Regions from separate parts of the Mesorhizobium sp. P2_H9 genome, predicted to be linked through region 2. Evidence: riboswitches for the same ligand, from Rfam matches in the RefSeq annotation. Region 2 holds a riboswitch; the other holds the start of a gene.
The links. Region 2 has a riboswitch for cobalamin ahead of AC1DXN_RS17400 (DUF1636 family protein). Riboswitches for the same ligand answer to the same signal wherever they lie in the genome.
Positions count from the first base shown of each region.

Region 1 (7,556 bases), on a different contig from region 2:
CGGCGAGCTCAAGATCGCCGGCGAGGTGGTCAACGACGTGCCGCCGTCGAAGCGGGGCATCGCCATGGTGTTCCAGTCCTACGCGCTCTACCCGCATATGACCGTCTACGACAACATGGCGTTCTCGATGAAGATCGGCAAAGAGAACAAGGCCGAGATCGACCGGCGCGTGCGCCAGGCGGCGGAAATCCTGCAGCTGACCAAATATCTCGACCGCTTGCCCAAGGCGATGTCGGGCGGCCAGCGCCAGCGCGTCGCCATCGGCCGCGCCATCGTGCGCAATCCAAAAGTGTTCCTGTTCGACGAGCCGCTGTCCAACCTTGATGCGGCACTGCGCGTCGCCACCCGCATCGAGATCGCCAAGCTCAAGGAATCGATGCCCAACACGACGATGATCTACGTCACCCACGACCAGGTCGAGGCGATGACGCTGGCCGACCGCATCGTGGTGCTCAAGGAAGGTCATATCGAGCAGGTCGGCACGCCAATGGACCTCTACAAGAAACCGGGCAATCTGTTCGTTGCCCAGTTCATCGGCTCGCCGGCCATGAACATCTTGCCGGCGACGATCGAAACAACCGGCAATTCGACTGTCGTCAGCCATGTCGGCGGCCGCAAGGCGACGGTGCCAATCACCACGCCGGCTTCAGCGAAAGGCACCGCGGTAAGCTTCGGCGTGCGACCGGAGGATCTGGTGGTCTCCACCGGCGCCGATTATCTTTTCGAGGGCAAGGTGGACTATGTCGAACAACTCGGCGAGGTTCAGCTCATCTATGTCGACATCGGCCGCGCCGACCTGCCGCTGGTGACCAAGCTGCCCGGCAATGTCGAGGTCAAGCGCGGGGCGACGCTGCGGCTGAGCGCGGATGGCGGTGACCTGCATATCTTCGACGCCGACGGACATTCCTTCGCTCTCCATAAGGCGGAAGCCAAGGCAGCCTGAGGCCGGCACATCGGATCGGATCGACACAAAAAAGAGCGGCGGGCCAGGCCCGCCGCTCTTTTTTGGACATCGACTTCGGCTTTTAGCGGCCGAAGAGGTTCCGGTCGCTGCCCTGAGGGGCCGACTTCTGGACGTCACCCGACGAGTTCAGCAGCTTGTAGACCGGCGAGCCGGTGTTGCGGACCGAAGACGTCTTTGTGTTGTCGACGTTGACGGTCGCTAGCTTGTTGATGTCAGTACCACCAACGTTGTCATTGGCGGCGTAAGCGGTGCCCGCGGCAATCAAAAGAGCGGCGGTAGCGAGAACAAACTTTTTCATTTCTAGTACTCCTGAATTTTTCATGTTGCGGCGAACGGCGGACTATCCCGCCGCTCTGCTGGGATGAGCTTAACGGTTGCCGAAGAGGTCGCCGCCGCTGCTCTGGGAAGCAGACTTCTGGACGTCTTCCGACGAGTTGAGCAGCTTGTAGACCGGCGAGCTGGCGTTGTGCACGGACGAGGTGTGCGTGCTGTCGACGTTGGCCGTCGCCTGCTTGTTGATGTCGTAGCCGCCGACGTTGTCGTTGCCGGCGTAGGCGGTGCCGGCTGCAATCAAAAGAGCGGCGGCAGTGAGAACAATCTTTTTCATTTCTGGTACTCCTGAATTTCCGGCCGAGCGGCGGACAAATCCCGCCGCTCGGCTGGGGGTGAGCTTAGCGGTTGCCGAAGTGGCCACGGTCGCTACCTTGAGCGACAGGCTTCTGAGCAGCCGGCTCCGACTTCACGATGGAAGCCGTGTGCGTGCTGTCGACGGCAATAGCTGCCTGATTGGCACCGTCAGAACCAAAGTGGTCGCTACCATTGGCGAAGGCGCTGCCGGTGATGGCCAGAACGGCGACGGCAGTGAGAACAATCTTTTTCATTTTTAGTACTCCAGTATCTTAGTTCATCAGTCCGTCTAGCGGCGTGTCTTGGAAGGAAATTCGCGTCGTTCGGACAGCCCCGATGTGGGTGAGGCCAGCACCTGTTTCCAATCACGAAGTTGTTCCGCGTGGACCATGGCTCTGCACCTTGAAATTGTACCAGAGCCTCCTACACTTTCTATTTTAGTGAATAGTTTCAATTCGTTATGCTGTGCCACCCGTGAGCCAGCTGACGAATTGGCAAACCAGCGTTCACACCGTCCTGCACGCTCTGTCAACAGAAACGAACCGTTCGGTTCGATTTTAGAAACTGCTAATAGTCACTTTTCGAAACTGTTAACTGTTCTTAGCCCCGCCGCAGGTCGAATCCGACGCACGAAGCGGGCGGGTCGCGGCCGGTGAAAAGGCTGGGTTCGCGTCACAAATCCTGGCCGGTGCATTTCGCCTATGGTGTCGCGCCGCATGGATGCGATGTCGCTTTCATGCCGATGGCGCGGCCGTTGTCGTGATTAGATGATGGCATCTCAGGTGCCGCTTCGTGACGATGAAGCGGAGAATTGGGAAGCCGGTCAAAACCCGGCGCTGCCCCCGCAACGGTGGTGGAGTTCAAGTCGCAACGGGAGACCACTGGGCCACAAGCCTGGGAAGGTGTCGCGACCGTCCGCAAGGACACTCCAGAGCCCGGAAACCAGCCCGAGATATCTAGACTCGACTGATCGCGGTGGGCGGTCAAGAGGTGGATGGTGCATGCCGGCCCTGTCGCCGGATTGCGACCGGTCTTTCCTCCATCACCACCAAGTTCAGTCCTTGAAGATGAGGACAGGACATGGATGCGCGCAACGACATGCTGAGGCTCTTGCACAGCCGCAGGGACGGCTACTCGCTCGAGCAGCCCTTCTACACCGATCCCGACTATTTCAAGCTCGACATGGAGCTGATCTGGTACCGCGACTGGCTGTTCATCGGTCATGATTGCGAATTGCCGAAGCCGGGCAGCTACATCACCGCCCAGGTCGGCGACTATCCGGTGGTGCTGGTCCGCGACCAGCAAGGCAAGATCAACGCGTTTCACAACTCCTGCCGCCATCGCGGCAGCCGCGTCTGCAACGCAGAGAAAGGCACGGCGGCCAAGCTCGTCTGCCCCTATCACCAGTGGACCTACGAACTGGACGGCAGGCTGCTGTTCGCACGGCAGATGGCCGATGGTTTCGACAAGAGCCAGTTCAGCCTGAAGCCGGTGGCGTGCGAAAGTGTCGGCGGCTACATCTTCATCTGCCTGGCCAGGGAGCCGGCGGACTTCGCGCCTATGCGCGCCATGGTCGAGCCCTATCTGTTGCCGCACCGTCTGCGCGAGGCAAAGGTCGCCTTCGAATCGACCATCGTCGAGAAGGGCAACTGGAAGCTGGTCTGGGAGAACAACCGCGAGTGCTATCACTGCGCCGGCAACCATCCGGAACTGTGCAAGACTTTCCCGGAAGCGCCGACCGTGACCGGTGTGCAGGGTGCCGACAGCGACCCGGAAATGCTGGCGCACTGGGCGAAATGCGAGGCGGCGGGCCTGCCGAGCAAGTTCCGCATCGATACCGCCGGACAGTTTCGCGCCACCCGCGCGCCGCTGCTGCGCGATGCCGTCAGCTATACGATGAACGGCAAGCGCGCGGTGAAGAAGAACCTTTCCGACAGCGTTTCGGCCGACCGCATCGGCACCTTGATGCACTACCACTACCCGACGACCTGGAACCACATCCTCATCGACCACGCCGTTACCTTCCGCGTGCTGCCGATCAGCGCCACGGAGACGGCGGTGACGACGAAATGGCTGGTCCACAAGGATGCGGTCGAAGGCGTCGACTATGACCTTGCCGAACTCACCCATGTCTGGACCGAGACCAACGATCAGGACCGGCGCATCGTCGAGGAGAACGCCTTCGGCATCCTGTCGCCGGCCTATGAGCCCGGCCCCTATTCGGAGTTGCATGAAGGCGGCGTGATCCAGTTCGTCGACTGGTATGCCCGCTTCATCGAGCCGCGCCTTGCCGAGGGCGGCCGGCCCGCGCTGCGCAGCGTCGCCTAGCACATGGCGCCCAAAAGTGTTGAGCGGTTTTGGAGTAACGCCATGTGCAGCATGAAAAGGTCGGAAGGATGAATGCGATGACGGACCTTGGCCTCTACCGCCATCTCGACGAGATGGCGCCCTGGAACGACAGGCTGCAGGTGTTGGAAGTGATCGGCGTCAGCGACGAGGCGCCGGAGGTGAAGACCTTCACCTTCCGCTCCGACAATCAGACCTGGTTTCGCTATAAGCCGGGGCAATTCGTGACGCTGGAACTGCCGACCACTGAGGGCCCGCTGATGCGGACCTACACGCTGTCGTCCTCACCGTCGCGGCCGTTCTCGATTGCGGTGACGGTGAAAGCCCAGGCCGGCAGCGTCGGCACGCGCTGGATGTTCGACAATTTGAAGCCCGGCGTTCACGTGAAGGCCTATGGACCGGCAGGCGACTTTTCGCTGCACAGCCACCCCGCGGCCAAATATCTGTTCATTTCGGCCGGCTCCGGTGTGACGCCGATGATGTCGATGCTGCGCTGGCTGAACGACTGCGCGCCGTGGACCGATGTCGGCTTCGTCAACTGCGCGCGGCGCCCGGAAGAGATCATCTTCCGCAAGGAACTCGAACTGCTGGGAAGCCGCATGCCGGGCCTGTCGCTCGGCTTCATGATCGAGGAGCGGTCGAGCCGCGAAGGCTGGTTCGGGCATATGGGGCGGATCGACGCGATCCGGCTGCCGCTGCTGGCGCCGGACTTCCGCGAGCGCGAAATCTTCTGCTGCGGCCCGGACCCGTTCATGCGCGCGGTGCGGCAGATGCTGGAGGCCTCCGGCTTCGACATGGCCTATTACCACCAGGAGAGTTTTGCGGCTCCCGCTGTGGAAGAAGTCCCGGCTCCGTTCACATCGCCGGCTGGGATCGAAGTGCCTGCCGACACTGTTACGCCGGTTCGCTTCTCGCTTTCGGATGTCGACGCCGAATGCGTTGCCGGCCAGACCGTGCTGCAGACGGCGCGCGCTTCGGGTGTGAGAATCCCTGCAGCGTGCGAGTTCGGCCTGTGCGGAACCTGCAAGGTGAAGAAGGTTTCAGGCGAGGTCGAGATGAGCCACAATGGCGGCATTCTCGATCACGAGATCGATGACGGCTTTATCCTTGCCTGTTGCTCGCGGCCGCTGTCGGCGCTCGAGATCGAGGCCTGACAGGACCGCGGATTGGCCGCTTGCCTTTGCGTATCAGCCTGGCCCTGGCCGGCGCTCTGTCTTGCCAAAGAACGGCCAAGTGGCTAGACGCTTTTCCAGGGCAAGGCGAACCGCAGCGACCGGTGATCGCTTTCGGGGGCAGCCTGGTGTGGGGACGTTTTGATGGAGCAATTGGTCTACGCGGTCGCGAGCAAGGACATCGTTTTCGAGTCCTTTGACGGCGAAGCCGTAGTCCTCGATCTTTCGAACGGGAAATATTTCGGCTTCTCCGATTCAGGCAGCGGGGTCTGGCAGGCGCTGTCGTCCGGTGTTGGCGCCCACGCACTGGTCGGACAAGCGGCTGGCGGGGCCACAATAAAGTCAGCCGAGCTCGACCGCTTCATTTCCCAACTGCTCGAATTCGGCTTGCTCGTGCGTGCGGCCGATGCAGCCGCGCAACCCATCTCTGGCGCCCTGCTGGCCCAACTCGCCGGCAGCAGCGAGCCGCTCAAGGTCGACATCCATGACGACCTTGCCGATCTCATTCTTGTCGACCCGATCCACGAGGTCGAGGAACCTCTCGGTTGGCCGGCGGTCAAGCCGGCGCCCTGAAACCACCCAAGTGGCCCGGTCGGGCAACGCTGGAACAGTCAGCCATGCCAGGCGTCACCCTTCAAACCCTGACCGACTATGCCCGTCACGTGCTGGCGGCGGCGGAAAGCGCGGCTGAGCGCTATCCGGTCACCACCACGGTCCGCTTGCCGCGGCTGGATCTGACGGCGCATCTCAGCCCCGGCGCCTTGGCCGAAGCTGTCGGCCATGGCCTCGTCCCTGCTCCCGACGACCAGCCGAGCGTGGGCGACTGCCGCATTTTCGTCGCCGATCCTGATGTTGAGGGCATCCCCGCCCCGGCGACATGGGGCCAAGCCGACTACACGCATCACGCCTTCGCCACACAGCTGGCCGAAGCCGGATTGCGCGGCAGCTATTTCCATGACCTGGATTTCTGGCAGTTCTACGATCCCGAACGTCGCGTCGGTGCACAGCTGATGAGGTCCGCCGACGCGTTTCCGCCCTGGGAGCAAGGGGCGCCGCTGCGCGCCTTCCTGCATTGGGAGTATGCCGCGCGCGGCATGCGGCTTACCCATGCTGGTACGCTGGGCATTGGCGGCAAGGGCATGCTGCTCGCCGGCGCGGGTGGGGCGGGAAAATCGGGAACGGTTGTCGCCGGACTGCTCAACGGGCTCGACAGCGTCGGCGACGACTATGTGCTGATCGAAACCGACAATGGGGTGACTGCCCACCCCTTGTTTGCCACGCTCAAGCAGGACCCGGAAGGTTTCCGGCGGCTGCAGCTCGAACGAAGGTTGAAGTCGCACGGTCCGCTGAACTGGCAAGGCAAGTATCCGTTTCACATCGATGACATCGCGGTCCGGCCAGTACCTGCAAGTCTGGACATCGTCGCGCTGGTGGTGCCACATATCAGCGGTGGTGAGACAAGCTTGATCATGCCGGTGTCGCGCAAGGACGCCATGATTGCGCTGGCGCCATCCGGAATCGCACAGATGCCGGGCGAACGGGAAAGCGGCTTTCGCTTTTTTGGCGAACTGACACGCCAGCTGCCGTGCTATCGCCTGTCGCTGGGGACACGGCCCGAGGAAATCGCCGGCACGATTTCGACGTTTCTCGCACGAGGCATTTTATGAAACTCAGCGTAATCGTGCCTGCCTACAACCGCGAGCGCTACGTCGTTTCGGCATTGCGGTCGCTGCTCAGGCAACGCGACGCCGCCGACCTCGATATTATCGTCATCGATGACGGCTCAACCGATGGCACGGCCGAGGCGGTGCGCGCCATGATGGGTGAGACTTCGTGCATCCGCCTTTTCCAGCAAGCCAATGGTGGTGTCACCAAAGCACGCAATGCCGGCCTCAGGCAGCTTCTGCCGGAAACAGAGCTTGTGTCATTTCTCGATTCGGACGACATCTCGCCCGCCGGGCGTTTCAGGGCCGACCTTGCCTGCTTCGAAACCGATCCAGGTCTCGAACTGAGCTATTCGCGCATGACACTGGTTGATCTCATAGACGACGAGACACTGGAACCGGCAACCGAAAGCCACTGCGTGACCGTTCGCGGGATTCATCTGTCGGCGGGGATTTTTTCTCGCCAGTTTGTGGAACGCATCGGCAGTTTCGACGAGGACTTCAACCAGGCTGAAGACACCGACTACCTGCTGCGTGCCTTTGAAAGCAGTCCGAGATACACTATGCCCGATACCGTGGCTCTCTATTACAGGCGTCATCCCGGCAATATGACAAGGGAGGCCGATGTCCCCCTTCGCGAGTTCATGCGCGCCATCCTCAAATCGATGAAGCGTCGCAAGGCCGATCCCTCCTTGCGTCCGATCGAAGGGATTTTCGATTTCAAAGAGCTCGCGCAGTGGCGCTTCATGTGATGAGCGGTTATGGCGTCGTCATCCCGGCCTT
Region 1 covers NZ_JBFUFX010000004.1:408,521-416,076, forward strand. Annotated here, with positions in the region: gene AC1DXN_RS10165 (ABC transporter ATP-binding protein) at 1-943, shown strand, start outside; gene AC1DXN_RS10170 (DUF680 domain-containing protein) at 1,026-1,262, opposite strand; gene AC1DXN_RS10175 (DUF680 domain-containing protein) at 1,332-1,571, opposite strand; gene AC1DXN_RS10180 (DUF680 domain-containing protein) at 1,636-1,845, opposite strand; cobalamin riboswitch at 2,355-2,556, shown strand; gene AC1DXN_RS10185 (aromatic ring-hydroxylating oxygenase subunit alpha) at 2,672-3,919, shown strand; gene AC1DXN_RS10190 (FAD-binding oxidoreductase) at 3,997-5,091, shown strand; gene AC1DXN_RS10195 (PqqD family protein) at 5,254-5,682, shown strand; gene AC1DXN_RS10200 (serine kinase) at 5,727-6,776, shown strand; gene AC1DXN_RS10205 (glycosyltransferase family 2 protein) at 6,773-7,525, shown strand; gene AC1DXN_RS10210 (glycosyltransferase family 2 protein) at 7,525-7,556, shown strand, end outside.
Region 1: linked by a shared signal. The riboswitch ahead of AC1DXN_RS10185 (aromatic ring-hydroxylating oxygenase subunit alpha) and the one ahead of AC1DXN_RS17400 (DUF1636 family protein) in region 2 are both predicted to bind cobalamin.

Region 2 (7,556 bases):
TGGCTGTCACCTGCAACCGATACGCTCCACTGGACACCGGTGCCGGTCCGTACCGCATTCAGCCGCACATCGGCGGTCACCGCATCCATGGCCAACTGTCCGCCGCCGTCAACGACGACCGAAACCTTGGGACCAAGGCGTGGCGGAAGGCTGGCCTGCTCGGTCGCAGCGCGAATGCGTTCGGCCAGCGGCCGGGGATCGGCAATCTCCTGCGGATCGATGCCCGCCAGCGGACCCGTCTCGACCGGCACACCGGTACGCACCGCGATACCCAGCGCATCAACCTCCGTCGCCAGCCGCGCAGCACCAGCCGCTGTCAGGCCGCGTATCTGCAAACTGCCACGCGCGGTGACTTCCATGATGCCGTTGCCATGCCGCAGGGCGGATTCGGCTAACCCAATCAAAAGCTTCGGCGACAATCCTCCCGCAACCGGGTTGAGCCGCACCAGCAGGCCGTCGCCGGTCTGCATGGGTGCTGACAGAGCAGGGCAGGCGCCACGGCGCGAGAAGGCGTTCATGCCGCCACCCCCAGCGCCTGAGCCTCGGCAATCAAGGCCGCCAGATCGTCATCGATGGAATTGCGCAAGGGATGCCAGAGGCCGCGCCGCCTTGCCGACAGGAAACGTTCGGCGATGACTTTGGCGGCAGCCGGGTTCTCGCGCAGCATGAAGGCGCGAACCTCGGGGTCGCCGAGATAGGCGTCATGCACGGCCTCGATCAGCGCGCCCGATATGGCGTTGGTGGTTTCGGCGAAACCGACGAGACGGTCGACCGTCTCGGCGAATTCCGAGGCGCCGCGCGGGCCGTGGCGCATCTGGCCCGATATGAAGCGCGGATTGACCGCACGAGCACGCACGACGCGCGCCACCGCCTCACTGATCGAGCGCGGCTTCGGCTTTTGCGGATCGGTGGTGTCGAGCACGATGACATCGGCATTCCGGCCCAGCGCCGCAAGAGCGGCCGAAAACCCGCCGATGAAGGCGACATCGGCGGAGCCTTCGAGGATGTCGCGGCCGGGGTCGTCACCAGTATGAACCAGCAAATCGGCCTCGGCGATGCGTCCCTCGAAGGCGCCGGGCGCCGAGACGCCTTCGCCCTCGGCGCCGCCGTAGGCATGCGACGTCGCATCGAGATAGGCGCGGCCGATCTCTTCGCGCGCGCCCCAATCGCCACTTGCCAGAAGATCCTCGACACCGGCGCCGTAAGTGCCGGGCGAGGTGCCGAAAATGCGCGGGCTGATCCTGCCGTCAGCGCGGGTTCTGGCGGCGAGCGGATTTTCCGAATCGTCCTCGTCGCGGGTGGCGACGGCGTTGGCGGCGGCATCGATCAGCGCGATCTGGGTCGGGAACATGTCTCGGAACAGGCCCGAAATACGCCAGGTGACATCGACGCGTGGGCGTCCGAGCGTTGCCGGCGACAGCACTTCGATGCCGGTGATACGGCCGGTCGCCGAATCCCATTGCGGCCGGCAGCCCATCAGCGCCAGGCCTTGCGCGATCTCCTCGCCGCCGGTGCGCAACGAGGCCGAGCCCCAGAGGTCGATGACCAGCGAGCGCGGCCAGTCGCCATGCGATTGCATGTAGCTGCGCACCACTTCTTCCGCCGCCGCCCTGCCCAGATCATAGGCTGTAGGCGTCGGCATGGTGCGCGGGTCCGACGTGAACAGATTGCGGCCGGTGGGCAGCACGTCGCGCCGACCCCGCGCCGGCGCCCCGGCAGGCCCGGCGGCGACATGGCGGCCGTCGAGGGCGGCAAGCAGCGCTGCCTTCTCGGTCGCCGCGCTTTGCTGGCGCAACGGATCGGCCTCGCCCTCGGGCGAGCGGCCATAGATATGCAGGCCGTCCTTGACGGCGAAATCCTTGAGGTCGCAGAGCCAGGCGTCGATGCGGCGCAACGCTTCGTCGGGCGCGTCGCTTTTGGCAACGCCGGCCTCGGAAGCAAGGCCGGTCTTTTGCGCGGTCTCGACAATCAGCTTGGCCAGCCGGTCGCGGCGGCGGCGGTCGAGCCCGTCGGCCTGGGCGTACTCATCGACCAGCCGCTCGAGCCTGTGCTGGTTTTCGTCCAGCCCGGCGCCAGCCAAGGGCGGCGGCAGATGACCAAGGGTGACGGCGGCAATGCGCCGCTTGGCCTGTGCGGCTTCGCCCGGGTTGGAGACGATGAAGGGATAGATGACGGGCAGCGGGCCGGTGACGATCTCGGGAAAGCAGGTTTCGCTGAGCGCTACGGTCTTGCCGGGCAGCCACTCCAGCGTGCCATGGGCGCCGACATGAATGAGGGCATGGATGCCCAGCGACTTCCTCAGCCACAGGCCGAAGGCGATCAGTTCGTGACGTGGCGGCAGTGTCGGGTCGTGGTAATCGGCGCGGCGGTCGGCCGAGCGGCCCCGATCGGGGGCGAGGGCCACGGTGATGTTGCCGAAGGTGGCGGCGCGAAATGGGAAAGCGCTCTTACCCTCCCCCTTGTGGGGAGGGTGGCCCGCAGGGCCGGGTGGGGGTGGTGCGCCGCTACCCCCACCCCGTTTCGCGCCATCCGCTTCGCGAATGTCGCGAACCGACCCTCCCCACAAGGGGGAGGGTGAAGGAGCGCCCCACGCCGCATCTACCGCTGCAATTGCCGCTGTGGGCAGCTCCGTCGAAAAGGTACGATACTCATCCAGCCCCAGCCCGTCGCCACTCCGCTCCAGCATCTGCAGCAACTCGCGCGGCGTTTGCGGAATCCCTTCAACGGCGTAGCCCTGTTGCCTCAGGTCGTGCAGCATGGCGAGCACGCTGGACGGCACGTCGAGGCCGACGGCATAGCCGGTGCGGCCGGGTGCGCTGGGATAGTCGGGGATCAGGATGGCGAGCTTGCGCGTCGCGCGTGGCGCTTGCTGCAGGCGAACAAAAGCTTCGATGCGGTTTGCTACCTGCGCCACGCGGTCGGGCTCTGGTCGGTTGGCCAAGGCGCGGAAGGCCAGTGCCGGGTCGGTCTCGCTCTCGCCCTTGAAGGAAATGGCGCCGGCGAGGATGCGGCCATCAAGCTCCGGCAGCACGACATGCATGGCGAGGTCGGCGGGGGCGAGGCCACGTTGGTTGTTTTGCCAGGTGTCGCGGCGGGTCGTCGCCACGATGACCTGGAAGACGAGCACGCCGGCGCGGTCGAACAGGGTTTCGACGCCGGGCTCGGCGCCGGAGGCGAAGGCGGTGGCGCTGATGATGGCGGCAGGCTTGAGCGTTGCGAGCGCGGTCTCGACGAAGGCGAGTGACGTCGGGTCCTTGAGGCTGGAGACGAAGATGGGGACCGGGGTGATGCCGCGCTGGCGAAGTGCTTCAACAAGCGCGTCGATGGGCGCGACATCGGCGGCCAGCAGCATCGAACGGTAGAAGAGAATGGGCACGACGTTTCCCTCCCCCTCGAGGGGAGGGTGGCCCGCAGGGCCGGGTGGGGTCGGTACGACCGGACGTAGCGTTTCTTTAGGTCGGCGTGCTGCAGAGAGGACCCCACCCCCGGCCTGCGGCCGGACCCTCCCCTCAAGGGGGAGGGGGACTGCACCGCGTTCGGGCTCATAGTAGCCTGCCTTCGGAACTGCGACCGGCTCGGCGACCGCCGTATCTTGCCCAGCCAGCCGCGCCAACCGCTGCACCAGCGCGCTCATATTCGCAGGGCCGCCCTCGCGGAAATAGCCCAGCAATGCATCGAGCTCCTCGCGCGGCAGCGTCGAGGCTTCGATCAGCCTGAGATCTTCGTCGTGGCTTTCGCCCGGCAGCAGCGCCAGTTTGATGCCGCGGGCGCGGGCGGTCGCGGCCAACTGGTCGCAGCCATAGCGCCACCAGTGGTAGCCGCCGAGGATACGGACGAGAATGACCTTGGCGTGTTGGGCGACGCTGTCGACCCACAGATCGACGGACATCGGATGGCGCAGATCGCGCAGTGCCGCGAGCCGCATCGACGGCAGGCGTTCAGCATCTAATTTCCATGCCGCCGCCAGCCCGGCGAGATCGCTGTCGGTGAAGGACAGCGCCACGATATCCGCCGGCGTCTGCCGGAGATCGACAGGCTCGGCGAGATCGTCGAGCGAGGCGGATGTGGTGGTGAGGATGTGCATCGCGGCTCGTGCCTGGGATCAGCCGGCGAGTATACGCTCGATTGCCGGGCGGTTCAGCCCCTTCAGGCCGATGACGACGAGGCGCGAGCGACGGTCATCGGCAGCAGTCCAGGCGCGGTCGTAATAATGGTTGACGCGCGGACCGACTGCCTGCAGCAAGAGCCGCATCGGCTTGCCACCGACATCGACGAAGCCTTTTACGCGCAGCACGTTTTCTTCTTCTGCGGCAGTGGCGACGCGCTTTGCCAGCTCGTCGGGACTGGCGATCGAGGCAATGTCGACAATGAACGTGTCGAAGTCGTCATGTTCGTGGTCGAAGGCGCCGTCATGATGCGACTTGCGGTTTTCGATGTCGTCCTCGACGGCGAGACCGAGGCCGAGCAGCACGGAGGGATCAACCTTGCCATGCGACGTCGGCACGATTCTTACGGCGCGGGCGGAATGTTCGTTGATGATGGCGTTGGCGCGGGCCGAGCCGGCGGCGTCCATCAGGTCGCTCTTCGACAAGATGATCAGGTCGGCGCAGGCGATCTGGTCTTCGAACACTTCCTCGACCGGATCGTCATGGTCCAGCGTCTCGTCCTTGGCGCGCTGCGCCTGAAGGGCGTCCATGTCGTTGGCGACGCGGCCCTCGGCCAGCGCCGGCCCGTCGACCACGGCGATGACGCCGTCGACAGTCACCCGGCTCTTCACTGACGGCCACTGGAAAGCCTGGACCAGCGGCTTGGGCAGCGCGAGGCCGGACGTCTCGATCAGAATGTGGTCGACCCTCGGCGTCAGCGCGAGGATCTGGTCGAGTGCGGGCACAAAATCGTCGGCGACGGTGCAGCAGATGCAGCCATTGGCGAGTTCGACGATGTTTTCCTCGGGGCAGGTGTCGATGCCGCAGCCTTTGAGGATTTCGCCGTCGATGCCGATGTCGCCGAACTCGTTGACGATGATGGCAATGCGTTTGCCGCCGGCGTTTTCCAGGAGATGGCGGACCAGCGTCGTCTTGCCGGCGCCGAGGAAGCCGGTGACGACGGTGCAGGGAACGCGGGAGAGGTTGGCGGTCATGGTTAGTCCTTCAGCATGTCGAGGGGAGGGATGCGGGCAACGAGGCCGCGCTTGAGGGATTCGGGCCGGCCGCGCCACGGAATGAGGCCGTCGGTCGAGGTGGCGAAGAGTTTGGCGCCGGTGACGAGATCGGCGCCGCTGCTCGCGGTCAGATCGCCAAAAACATAGCTCCAGCAGCCGTCGCGCAGGATCGCGGCGCTGAGGCGGCGCTTGCAGTTGCCGAGGCATTCGACGGTTCGGATGCGGATGTTTTCGTCGGAGGCGGCGCGGCGCGTGTCTTCGGCCAGCAGTTCGCCGGCGCGGGGATGGGCGTCGGAGCCGGTCTCGTCGCGACAGGAGGCGCACACGATGACGGTGACGCCGGTCAAGGCATCGCTGTCGCCGGACAAAGCGTCCGCTGTCTCAGCCGAAAAACTGCTGTCGCGTTCCAAATCAGGCTCCTTGCCCGGAAAACCCGCCAGGCGATCGGATACTTTATGTCCTAGACGGCAGGTCTCCTGGCTCGCGGGTCATCGCCTTGGTGCTGCCTTCCCGGTGTTACCCAGTGGTTTTCGGCCCAGGCTCTTCGCTTACAGTTGCGGGGACAGCCGCGGATTTGGGATTTTGTCCCGCACCGCATTCCCTCTTGGCCCCTGCCGTTGCGGGCAGGGGACCGTCTGGATCGGATTTAGGCTTGTGTATGCAGGCGTGTCAACGCACGTCTACGACGCGGCGATGTCGGCAAGCGGCTGTCCGAGGTCGCCTGCAGGCGTCACTTCGATACGTTCGAGACCGAGCCAGCTTTGCATCAGCTTCAACTCCTCGAACAGTTCTGCTGCGGTTTCAGGCGGGGCGCCGGGCTCGGCGTAAGACGCGTGGACGCGCAGCACGCTTGCCGGTCGGTCGGCCTTGAGGTCGACGCGGGCGACGATCCTGTCGCCAAGCAGGAACGGCAGCACGTAATAGCCGTACTGTCGCTTCTCGGCCGGCGTGTAGATCTCGATGCGGTAGTGAAAATCGAACAGCCGCTCACTGCGCGAGCGTTCGAAGACGACCGGATCGAAGGGCGCCAGCAAGGCACGGGCCTCGATTTTTCGCGGCAAGCGTGCGCCTTTGTGAAGGTAAGCCGGCTTGTCCCAGCCCGCGACCCGCACCGGCAGCAACTCGCCTGCTTCAACCAGTTCCTCCAGCCGTCCCTTCATGTCGGCCGGCGACAGGCGGAAATAGTCGCGCAGGTGGCTTGCTGTCGCGATGCCGTGGGCGCGGGCGGAGATGCGCAGCAATTCGCGATGCGCGTCCTCCGGGGCGGGCACCGGCAGATCGAGGATCGCCTGCGGCAGGACGCGCTCCGGCAGGTCGTAGAAGCGTTCGAAGCCGCGTCGGTGCGCCGTGGTGATGCGGCCGGCCCAGAACAGCCATTCGAAGGCATGCTTGGCGTGGCTCCAGCCCCACCAGCCGCCCGAGCCTTTCTGGCCTTCGAGGGCGGAGGCGGCGATCGGGCCGCGCGACACGACCTCTCGATAGATCTCTTCGATATAGGCCGCGTGTTCGCGGCCCCATTTTGCCAGGCCCAGATACATCTCGTCGCCGCGCTCGGCCCGCTGCATGCGCCAGCGCATCAGCGGGTATGTTTCGACCGGCAGGAAGGAGGCTTCGTGGGCCCAATATTCGAAGACCGTGCGCTTGCGCGTCACGGCGGCGTTGTCGAGCAAAGCGAGCGGGTAGGGGCCAAGGCGCGAATAGAGCGGCATATAGTGAGCGCGCACCACGGCGCTGACGGAATCGATCTGCAGCAGCCCGGTGCGGGAAAGCACGCGGGCGAAGTGCCGGCGGTCAGGCGTGCCGGTGGGGCGGGTATCATTGAAACCCTGGGCCGCAAGCGCGATGCGGCGAGCCATGGCAAGCGAGATCTTTTCCTTCATGGGAGACGAGACTCTGATGATTTTCGAGCAAATGGAGCCGGTGATTCCGGGTCATGCTAGCAGGGTTTTGGCGGGATCCATGTCAGGAGAGAAAAGTGGAGTAAAAAGTGAAGGAAATCAAACAGGAGCGGAACGGACCAGTTTCTCTCGAAGTGCCATCCAGCACCGTCTTTTGAATAAGGTTTGACTTGCTTCGCCGAAAGCGCTGCGCTAACCCTCGCCGCGTTGCAGCATAGGCACTTAAAACGGTTCAGCGGTTAAACTGTCACGCTTCCGCATTGAGGTTCGTTGCTGTAATCAGAGTGGATTGGCCGCCAACGGGAAGCTGCTGCATGACCGCACTTTTGAGTTCGTACCTGCCCATCGTCCTGTTCATCGGCGTGGCTCTGGTCGTCGGCCTGGCGCTGCTTGTGGCGCCGTTCCTGGTGGCCTACCGCAGCCCCGACCCGGAAAAGCTTTCCGCCTATGAGTGCGGCTTCAACTCGTTCGACGATGCCCGCATGAAGTTCGACATC
Region 2 covers NZ_JBFUFX010000009.1:46,994-54,549, reverse strand. Annotated here, with positions in the region: gene cobG (precorrin-3B synthase) at 1-518, opposite strand, end outside; gene cobN (cobaltochelatase subunit CobN) at 515-4,084, opposite strand; gene cobW (cobalamin biosynthesis protein CobW) at 4,103-5,140, opposite strand; gene AC1DXN_RS17400 (DUF1636 family protein) at 5,143-5,571, opposite strand; cobalamin riboswitch at 5,611-5,812, opposite strand; gene AC1DXN_RS17395 (winged helix-turn-helix domain-containing protein) at 5,842-7,041, opposite strand; gene AC1DXN_RS17390 (NADH-quinone oxidoreductase subunit A) at 7,374-7,556, shown strand, end outside.